Regions from separate parts of the Mesorhizobium sp. NZP2077 genome, predicted to be linked through region 2. Evidence: riboswitches for the same ligand, from Rfam matches in the RefSeq annotation. Region 2 holds a riboswitch; the other holds the start of a gene.
What was found. A riboswitch is a leader RNA that binds a small molecule or an ion and turns the genes downstream of it on or off. The one in region 2 is predicted to bind cobalamin.

Region 1 (5,326 bases), 1.9 Mb from region 2:
ATCGACCTGTCGGTGGGCGCGGTGCTTGGCCTGTCCAGCGTTGTCACCGCATCGATGATGATCTCGGGCGGTTTCGGGCTCATTCCCACCATCCTCGCCGTGCTCGTCATGGGCATCGTCTTCGGCGCGATCCAGGGCACCATCTCCACCCGGTTCCGGCTGGAGCCGTTCATCGTCACGCTCGCCGGCTTGCAGGCGGCGCGCGGCCTGGCGCTGGTCGTCTCGGGCAACCAGTACATCAACATTTCCTATGGCGACGGGCCAGGCCTGGCGCCGCCGGTTTTCGCGATCCTCGGCGAGCGGCTGTTCAACAACACCGTACCGGTCGCCACCATCGTCTTCATCGTCTTTGCCGCGATCGCAACCATCGTGCTCAACACCACGCGCTTCGGCCGCTATGTCTTTGCCGTCGGCGGCAATGAGCGAGCAGCGCGCATTTCCGGCGTGCCCGTCTCCATGGTGAAGATCTCGGTCTATGCCATCACCGGCTTTGCCGCCGCTCTTGCCGGCATCGTGCATGCCGGCCAGTTCAATTTCGGCAGCGCCAATGACGGCATGGGCTACGAACTCACCGCGATCGCCGCCGTGGTCATTGGCGGCACCAGCCTCTTCGGCGGCGCCGGCTCGATGGTCGGCACGGTGGCCGGCACTATCATGCTGGGCGCACTCGCCAACATCCTGCAGCTCAACAACATCACGCCCGCCATGCAGTTGCTCGCGACCGCCGCGATCATCGTGCTGGCGGCAGTGCTTCAATCCCTCGTTCGCCGCCGCGAGGGTTTGGGTCGTTAGGAGGAGGCGGCAGAAACTGCAAAACCAATGTCTGGCCCCGGCCCGACGAGGAGGAGAATGAGTATGAAAACCACAAGACAAGGATCACGGCGCGCGCTTCACGTCGCGTTGTTGGCAGGCTCATGCCTGTGCATGGCGGGAGCGGCACAAGCCGCCGAGCCGCTGGTCAAGGCCTGCGCCAAGGACGGCCAGTTCATCATCGGCTTTTCACAGGCGAACAATGCCGAGCCCTACCGCCAACATGTCAATGACGAGCTGACGGCGGCCGCCAAGGAAGTGCCGGGCTTCACGTTGCAGATCGCCGACGGCGCCGGCAACGTCAACACGCAGACCTCGCAGGTGGACAACTTCATCACCCAGAAAGTCGATCTGCTGCTGATCTCGCCCTTCGAGGCGGCACCGCTGACACCGGCGGTCAAGCGCGCCATGGATGCCGGCATCCCGGTCATCGAGCTCGACCGCAAGACGGTCGGCGATCCCGGCAAGGACTACACCGCCTTCATCGGCGGCGACAATTACAAGATCGCGCTCGAAGCGGGCAAGTACACCGCCAAGACCTTGCTGCCGGAAGGTGGTGAAGCGGCGGTGCTGGAAGGTCTCCCGAGCTCGACGCCGGCTGTCGAACGGTTGAACGGCTTCAAGGACGGCGTCAAGGAGAATGCCAAGATCCAGGTCGTCGCCGAGCAGGCGGCGGACTGGGTGCCGGATAAAGCCCAGACCGCCTTCTCGGCCATGTTGCAGGCGCATCCCGACATCAAGGTGCTCTACGCCTCGAACGACATGATGGCGGCTGGCGCGCTGCTTGCCGCCAAGGGCGCTGGCAAGCAGGTCAAGATCATCGGCACCGACGGCCTGCCAGGCCCTGCCGGCGGGATCGAGGCCGTGGCCAAGGGCGACTGGGCGGCGACCTTCACCTATCCGACGGGTGCGAAGGAAGCGATCGAGATGTCGAAGAAGATCCTGCTCGATTGCGCGACTTCGGTGGATACGACGGTCACCGTCGACACGACAGCGATCACGCCCGAGAACGCCAAGCAACTGGCGGGAAAGTAAGGTCTGTCTGTAGACTATTCGATCCGGGGCGGGGTTCACGCGAACCTCGCCCCGTCTGCGTTTGCAAACGTCACCGGCAGCTCGCGGTGGCAAGGGATTGACAGCGGCAGAGGATATCTCTTTAACAGTTTTGTTATTACATTACAGACGGAGATATCGCACGCCCCTATCTGATGAGGTTGCAGTCTGTTGGTGCCGCGATGGTGACAGGACCAGTCGAAAAGAATTGTTGCGATGCGCCAGGGGCAAATCTACGATGCTCCGGTGATGGTCCCCGCGCCGAAAGGCAAGGGGTGAAAAGGGAACACGGTGAGACCCTCCGAGGTCGAGGCCGTGGCTGCCCCCGCAACTGTAAGCGGTGAGCAAGATCCGACATGCCACTGGCCGGCAAGGCTGGGAAGGCAGGATTGCGCCGAGACCCGCGAGCCAGGAGACCTGCCATCACTGAGTTGACCGGACGGGGTGTGCCGGGAGGAAACGTGGACGTCGGTCTTGTCGGCCGGCTCGCCAACATCCTTCCGTCGCCAGTTTTGGAAAGTGACGGAAAGTTGGACGGCTCCATCGATCATCGCATCATCGTGTGCACTCTCTGCCGTGACGTCCCGACCGGGGTCAGGTCGGGCCAAAGCCTCTGCGCCGACTTACGCTCCCGGCTCTCAGCCCACCATGAGCCCGCGGTGGCAAATGGTTTCACGGTCGAAGGCGTCGAATGCATGGCGGGCTGCGCGCGGCCGCTGACGGTGGCTTTCCAGGCGCCAGGCAAGGCAGCCTACCTCTTCGGCTCCATAGACGCCGAGGCCGATGCCGGCGATCTCGTGCGATTTGCCAGGCTTTACGCCTCGCTCGCCGACGGCTGGTGCAATTCCGGACAACGTCCGCCGCGACTGGCTGGCAAGACGCTGGCCCGCATTCCGGTACCAGGCAAGCCTGCGGGAGACAGCCGATGACAACGCCACTTCTGGACGCCCGCAATTTGAGCGCGACGGCAAATGGGCGGAATCTGGTCCATGCGGTCAGCCTGTCGGTTGCCGCTGGTGATCGCCTCGCCATCATTGGCCCCAACGGCGCCGGCAAGACGACGCTGCTGCGCATGCTGTCGGGCATGCTGAGGCCAAGTTCGGGCGAGGTGAAGCTTGGCGGGCGCCGCCTGGACAGGATCTCGACCGCCGAACGGGCATTGCACATCGCCGTCGTCGGCCAGACCGACCAGCCGGATCCGCGGCTGGCGGTGATCGACTATGTCGAGCTTGGCCGCGTCCCGCATGCCGGCCTGAGGCGCAGGAGCGAGGAACACGACATTGTCGTGAACGCGCTGCGTCGGACCAGCTTGTTGCCGCTGCTTGGCCGCAGCATCGGCTCGCTGTCGGGCGGGGAACGCCAACGCGCCCAGCTGGCGCGCGCCATCGCACAGCAACCGAAAGTGCTGTTCCTCGACGAGCCGACCAACCATCTCGATCCGCGCGCCCGCGCAGAACTTCTCGAACTCGTGGCCGGCTTCGGCATGACGGTGATCGCCGTGCTGCACGATCTGGCGTTGGTGGCGCCCTTCGCCACCAGAGTCGCGGTAATGAATGAAGCGCGGCTGCATGCGCTGGCTGCACCGCGCGAAGCGCTGACGCAACAGCTGATCCGCGAGATTTTCGGTGTCGACGTGTTTCGCCTGCGCCACCCCACCGAGGACCGCGAACTGACGGTGTTCGATGTTCCGAACCGCGCCGCGCCGCCGTCCTGATCAAACCCTTCATCCGACACTGTTCAACCAAGGAGCAAAATCCGTGAAACGTCTCGCACTGTCGCTCGTCTTCTCGCTGCTGGCGTCGACAGCCTTCGCCTTCCCCGTCACCGTCGACAGCTGCGGCAAGCCGCTGACCTTCGACGCGCCACCCAACCGCGCCGTCATCCACGATCTCAACATGGCCGAGATGGCCTTCGCGCTGAAGCTGCAGCCGTCGATCGTCGGCCTTACCGGCATCACCGGATGGTACAAGGTCGGTCCCGAATTCAAGGCCGAGCAGGGTTCCATCCCGGAACTGGCGCCAAAATACCCGACGCTCGAAAACCTCGTCGCGGTCGAGCCCGATTTCTTCTTCGCCGGCTGGTACTATGGCATGAAGCCGGGCGGCGACGTGACGCCCGACACGCTCGCTCCGCACGGGATCAAGACGCTGGTGCTGACCGAAAGCTGCGTCCATCTCGACAAGACCAGGCCGGCCGCCTCGATGGACCTTCTGTATGGCGACGTCGAAAAGCTGGGCAAGATTTTTGGCAAGGAGGCCGAAGCCGAGAAGCTTGTTGCCGGCTGGAAGGCGCAACTGGCTGACATCACCGCCAAGGTTGGCAGCGCCAAGGGAACGCGGGTGTTCCTCTACGATTCCGGCGAGGACAAGCCGTTCACCGCTGGAAAATTCGCTATTCCCAGCGCCATGATCACCGCCGCTGGCGGCGACAACATCATGGCCGACATGGACACCAGCTGGGGCAACACGGACTGGGAAACGGTGGCGTCGCGCAATCCGCAATTCCTCATCCTGCTCGATTACCAGGACGGCGGCGGCTACAAGAAATTGCTCGATTTTTTGAAAGCGCATCCGGCAATGAAGGAAACGGACGCGGTCAAGAACGAACGCTTCGTTGCCCTGCGCTATGCCGAACTGACACCTGGGCCGGCGAACATCGAGGCGATCGCCAAGATCGCCAAAGCGATGCATCCGGAAGCGTTCTGATGCTTCTTGCCCCTGGGCATAAGTCCGGTGCGCTCTCGGGGCACAAGGCATTCGCGCTGGCGATGGCGGCGGGCACGGTGGCGGTCGTCGCCCTCGTGCTGCTGTCGATCGCCTATGGTTCGACGCTGATACCTCTGACGGACGTCATCGCCTCGCTTGGCCATGCTGTCGGGTTGAACGGGCACCAGGTGTCGGGCCCGGTCGGCAAGATCGTCGTTGACCTGCGGCTGCCGCGCACGATCCTGGCGGTCTGTGTCGGCGGCGGCCTCGGCATAACAGGCGCCTTGCTGCAGACGGTGACCCGCAACGATCTTGCCGATCCCTTCCTGTTCGGCCTGTCGTCAGGGGCTGCCGCAGGTGCGGTTTCCGTCATCACCGTCTTTGGTGACAGCTTTGGCATCTGGACCTTGCCAGTCGCCGCCTTCACCGGCGGCATACTGGCCGCCTGCATTGTCCTGCTGCTGGTCGCGCGGGTGAGGGGGCAAGGCCCGGAGCGGCTGATCCTCGCCGGGCTTGCCGTTTCCTTCCTGTTCACGGCCTTGACCAATTATCTGGTCTTCGCCGGAGACCAGCGCGCCGCCCACTCCGTGCTGTTCTGGACGATGGGCGGGCTCGGGCTGGCGCGCTGGGACAATGTCTGGTTGGGCGCACTGGGCGCCGGCACGATTGCGGCCTATGGGTTGTGGAACCATCGCAGGCTGGACGCTTTCCTGGCCGGTGAAAGTGCCGCCGAAAGCCTCGGTGTGCCGGTGGCGCGG
Region 2 (5,326 bases):
GATGGTCTTGAATGAGTTGTTGGCATGCGCGTAGAAAACGATCATTGCGACGTGATCGGTGTGCCGGCCGCTCCCACGCAACTTGATCGTCTTTCTTCTGCGATTCTGCGGCAGGGGGGGATGGCGCGAGTGTCGCTGCCAGGCGATGTGGTGACCTGGGCGGCAGGCCGTCACCAGACGCTCAGGCAGATGCTTTCCGACCAGCGTTTCAACAAGGACTGGCGACAGTGGCGGGCGCTGCAGGACTGCGAGATTCCCGAGGATCATCCGCTGATCGGGATATGCAAAGTAGACAACATGACCACGGCGCACGGCGCCGATCACCGGCGCTTGCGCGGCCTGCTGTCCAGCAGCTTCGCGCCCAGTCGTATCGCCTTGCTGGCGCCACGGGTCGAACAATGCGTCGATCGACTCCTGGCCGAGATGGCGCAGCGCGGCGGCAGTGCCGATCTGATGAGCGAGTTCGCCGCTCCGCTGCCCACCAACGTGATCGCCGAACTGTTCGGTTTGCCGGACGAACAGCGCGAAGAGATCGTCGCGCTCACCTACAGCCTGGCCAACACCTCCGCCACAGCCGAAGAGGTGCGACAGACGCGGCAGCGCATCCCGGAGTTCTTCCGTCGCCTGATCGCGCTCAAGCGGGGCCAGCTCGGCGATGATCTGGCTTCGGCCCTGATCGTCGCGCGTGACAAAGGCGAGCTCGTTTCCGACACCGAGCTCATCGACATGCTGTTCATGGTGCTCTCTGCGGGCTTCGTGACCACCGCCGGCGTCATCGGCAATGGCGTGCTGGCATTGCTGACGCATCCGCAGCAACTGCACCTGGTGCGCAGCGGCCAAGTTCCGTGGTCACAGGCGATCGAGGAGATCCTGCGCTGGGGCAGCTCAGCGGCCAATCTGCCGTTCCGCTATGCCACCCAGGACGTGGAGATCGACGGATGCATGGTCCGCCGCGGCGATGCCGTCCTGATGGCGTTCCATGCGGCGAACCGGGACGAAAAGGCCTTCGGTCCCGGCGCCAACAGGTTCGATGTCACCCGGCGGCACAACCCGCATTTGTCATTCGGCGAGGGGCCGCATTCCTGCCTGGGCGCTGCGCTGGCGCGCCTGGAATTGCGCTGCGCCTTCCCCGCGCTGTTCGGGCGGCTGGAGGATCTGGCGCTGACCATCGCTGCGGAGGACGTCGTCTACATGCCGTCTTACGTCATTCGCTGCCCGCAGCGCCTGCCGGTCAGCTTCCGCCCTTCCGTCGCTTAGAGAGCGCGGCATTCACCCCGGATTCGGTGATTCTCGGTTCGCCGGGGTGGCTGGTCTCGCACGAGGGGGGGCGAGCATGCCCGGTTACGCACGATCGTGGCGCCGGCCTTCAGCAATCGCAGGGTGAAGCTGCTCGCGCAGCAGGTCGAGGCGATCGCCGCGCAGTTGTTCGAGACGCTGGCGGCCCAGCCCCAGTCCGCCGACCTGAGGCGCCACCTCTTCTTTCCGCTTCCGGACATGGTTATCAGCGTGCTGATGGGCGAGTGCGCAAGCACGCTTAGCGAAGCCGAGCGGGAACAAATACCGGGATTCCCGGCGGACCGTGACGACCTGGCCCGACTTTACGCCCTTTGGAGCCCGGCGACCTCGATCTGATCCGGCGTCGCCGATGGGGACAAGGATCTCTCCGAGCCTGCACTGATAAGAGGCGGCATCGTAAGCGGCTTTGGGCGAAAGAGACCGATCAGCGCAAGGGCATTATTCGCATCATCACATAAACATCTTGTTATATGTATTGACAAGGAGCGAAGCGGCTGTGATTGTGCGTATGTCATGGTTCTCCGTGCGGCACTGCCGTAGCGGAGCTAAGAGGGAAGCCGGTGCGATGCCGGCGCTGCCCCCGCAACTGTTAGCGGCGAGCCAAGCCCATTGGTGTCACTGAGGCGAACGGCCTCGGGAAGACGGGCACAGGCTTTGACCCGCGAGCCAGGAGACCTGCCACGACGAACAACGTCCACGGGCGGGGTGTCTCGGTGGCCGCGGTAGCCTGGCTTCGTGCCGCCTGCTCGCGCGTTCCTTGTCCCCACGCCCCAACCATCGGGGTATGGCATGACTGTCTCTCAACAAATTCCAGTGGCAACGCTCGGCGTGCCGCGTATCGGTCGACGGCGGGAACTCAAATTCGCGCTTGAAAGCTACTGGTCCGGAAAATCTCCCGCTGCCGACCTGCTCGCGACGGCGAAGGCGCTACGCGCCGCCAGCTGGAGGGAGCAGCACGATCGCGGCGTGTCGAAAATCCCGTCCAACGATTTCTCGCTTTATGACCATGTGCTCGACACCGTCGCCATGGTCGGCGCCGTGCCGGCACGATACACCTGGACTGACGGCGAGGTCCCACTCGATACCTATTTCGCAATGGCGCGCGGCAACCAAGATCAGGCCGCTGATTGCGGACATGCCGGTGACGAGCATGCGGCCAACGGGCATGGCCTTGCCGCGATGGAAATGACCAAATGGTTCGACACCAACTATCACTACATTGTGCCGGAACTTACCGACGATCAGAGCTTTGCCCTCTCGTCGGCGAAACCGGTCGATCATTTCCTCGAGGCCAAGGCGCTCGGCATCCACACGCGCCCGGTCCTGCTTGGACCGGTTACCTTTCTCAAGTTGGCGAAGTCACCTGAGGAAGGTTTCAACCCTATCGCGCTCCTGCCACGGCTGCTGCCCGTCTACGAGGAGCTCCTGCGGAGGCTGAAGCTCGCGGGAGCCGATTGGGTGCAGATCGATGAGCCGGCGCTCGTGGTCGATCTGGTTCCCAACGAACGGGATGCGCTCCAATTCGCCTACTGCCGGCTGTCAAAAGCAGCACCGGAGTTGAAGATCATGGTCGCTACCTATTTCGGATCGCTGGGAGACAATCTCGAGACCGCAATTTCTCTGCCCGTGGCGGGACTGCACGTCGATCTCGTGCGCGCTCCAGAGCAGTTGGAGACCGTCGGCCGGCTCGCGCAGAAGGAACTTGTGCTCTCGCTCGGGCTGATCGACGGCCGCAACGTCTGGCGCGCGAACCTGCCTGCCATACTTGACCGCATCAAGCCGATCGTCGCCGGCTGGCCGCTGGACCGCGTGGAGATCGCCCCGTCCTGCTCGATGCTGCATGTGCCGATCGACCTGGACATGGAGACGGCACTCGATGCGGACGTGAAATCGTGGCTCGCCTTCGCGGCGCAAAAAACCGACGAGCTGGTCGTGCTCGCCCGTGCCCTGGCTGAAGGCCAGGACGCGGTCGCCGCCGAACTGGAGGCGTCGGCTGAGGCTGCCGCCGCTCGCGCGACATCCGCTAAGGTGCATGATCCGCTCGTCGAAGGTCGGGTCGCCAGCATCAAGGTCGCCATGACGCGCCGGAAGAGCGCATTCGACGTGCGCTCCAAGCTTCAGGGCGACACGTTTGGCTTGCCATCCTTCCCCACCACGACGATCGGCTCCTTCCCGCAAACAGCCGAGGTTCGCAAGGCGCGGGCAGCCCATGCCAAGGGCGAGCTGAGTTACGTCGACTATGAGGCCTTCCTGAAAAAAGAGATAGAAGCCGCCGTTCGCTGGCAAGAAGAGATCGGACTCGACGTGCTGGTGCACGGCGAATTCGAGCGCAACGATATGGTGCAGTATTTCGCCGAGCAGCTCCGCGGCTTTGCCTTCACGCAGCATGGGTGGGTGCAGAGCTATGGCTCGCGCTTTGTGCGACCCCCGATCATCATTGGCGATGTGTCGCGACAAAATCCGATGACACTACACTGGTGGCGATACGCCCAGTCGCTGACGCCAAAGCCGGTGAAGGGCATGCTTACCGGCCCGGTGACGATCCTCAACTGGTCCTTCGTCCGAGACGACCTTCCGCGCTCAGCCGTCTGCCGCCAAGTCGCGCTCGCCATTCGCGATGAAGTGAGCGACCTCGAAAAGGCCGGCGCCAGGATGATCCAGATCGACGAAGCCGCACTGCGCGAGGGCTTGCCGCTTCGTGAGGCCGACTGGGAAACCTATCTCGACTGGGCCGTCGAATGCTTCCGGCTGGCTTCAACGGCGGTTGGCGATGCGACCCAGATTCACACCCATATGTGCTATTCCGAGTTCGGCGACATCGTGGACGCGATTGCTGCAATGGATGCCGATGTGATCTCCATTGAAACCTCGCGCTCGCAGATGGAACTGCTCGATACGCTGCGAACCTTCAAGTATCCGAACGAGATCGGTCCCGGCGTCTATGACATTCACTCGCCGCGGGTCCCGGAAGTGGGCGAAATTTCCAACCTCATCATGCTTGCGCGCGAGCGATTGTCGGATGGCCAACTGTGGGTGAATCCCGACTGCGGTCTCAAAACGCGCAGGTGGGAGGAGGTCCGCCCTGCCCTGGTGAACATGGTGGCTGCGGCACGCGCAATTCGGGAAAAAGCGCAGACGGCGTAGGGCTCGGTGCCACTCGCCGGCGGTGAGCGGCAACGCCACACACCGGGCATCCTTGGGGGAGTCTATCCGGCGCGCCCAAGGCAATCGCGCTGCCGGTGACGAAGCGCCTCGGCAAGCTTGGCCTGGCCGCGGCCCTTGTTACGGCGCGTCGAAGTCAGCTTTCCAGACGCCGCCGTTGGCTGGCGATCGAAGGAGGCTTGGCCTCAAATGAGCCGGCCAGAAACGAGGCGGCTCACCGCCAGCCAGTTTCGGATTATTCCGTATTGGGATAATCCAGTATCACTATCGTCTCCCCGACCTTGATCGCCGAAACCCCGTTCCCGACCATCGGGAGAGGCATCGGCGATCACGCGGCGCCGGTCTGCGGAGCGTGTTCCGGGAAACCGGATACAGGGCTAAGCTGGGGAAGGTTCAAACGGCACTTCTGGAGACTATTGAGGCGGCATCGACGCTCTGCCATCTGCACCGGGCCAATTCCCGCTCGATGGCTCCGTCTGCCTCTGGCTGCAATCACCATCACCGCGACGGCGAAGCCGAGCGGCCGCAGCTGGCTGGCGGACCCCTTGTGTTTTGATGGTGAAGATCCGGCGCCGGACCAGGAAAGCCATCGCGGAAAGTGCGGGGTTGGCTTGCTCCTGGCGTGATCGGACCGCGCCCAATCGCGACGCGCAGATGGCCGAGATTCATGAGCGGCGTCCTAAATCTCAATCGCTGCGCAAAATGCGTGCTTCGAGCGCAGCTGCGACGAAAGCTCGTCTAGCGGCTGGTGGATGGGTCTTACCGCGTAACACCTGCAGACAGGTGTCCATCGCTATCCTGCGTTTATCGGTCTCATGATGCAGATCCCGCAGCAAGATAGCGGCCGCGTCGTTGACGTCGAACACGA

Region 1: it holds a riboswitch for cobalamin, as region 2 does, so the genes downstream of both, HGP13_RS25145 (DUF1636 family protein) here and metE (5-methyltetrahydropteroyltriglutamate--homocysteine S-methyltransferase) in region 2, are expected to answer to the same signal.

The regions. Positions count from the first base shown of each region.
Region 1 covers NZ_CP051293.1:5,014,897-5,020,222, reverse strand. Annotated here, with positions in the region: gene HGP13_RS25155 (ABC transporter permease) at 1-792, shown strand, start outside; gene HGP13_RS25150 (substrate-binding domain-containing protein) at 856-1,845, shown strand; cobalamin riboswitch at 2,097-2,303, shown strand; gene HGP13_RS25145 (DUF1636 family protein) at 2,310-2,792, shown strand; gene HGP13_RS25140 (ABC transporter ATP-binding protein) at 2,789-3,577, shown strand; gene HGP13_RS25135 (ABC transporter substrate-binding protein) at 3,621-4,568, shown strand; gene HGP13_RS25130 (iron ABC transporter permease) at 4,568-5,326, shown strand, end outside.
Region 2 covers NZ_CP051293.1:6,903,993-6,909,318, forward strand. Annotated here, with positions in the region: gene HGP13_RS33890 (cytochrome P450) at 25-1,257, shown strand; partial or broken gene HGP13_RS33895 (cytochrome) at 1,272-1,518, shown strand; cobalamin riboswitch at 1,794-1,994, shown strand; gene metE (5-methyltetrahydropteroyltriglutamate--homocysteine S-methyltransferase) at 2,110-4,440, shown strand; gene HGP13_RS33905 (DUF982 domain-containing protein) at 5,145-5,326, opposite strand, start outside.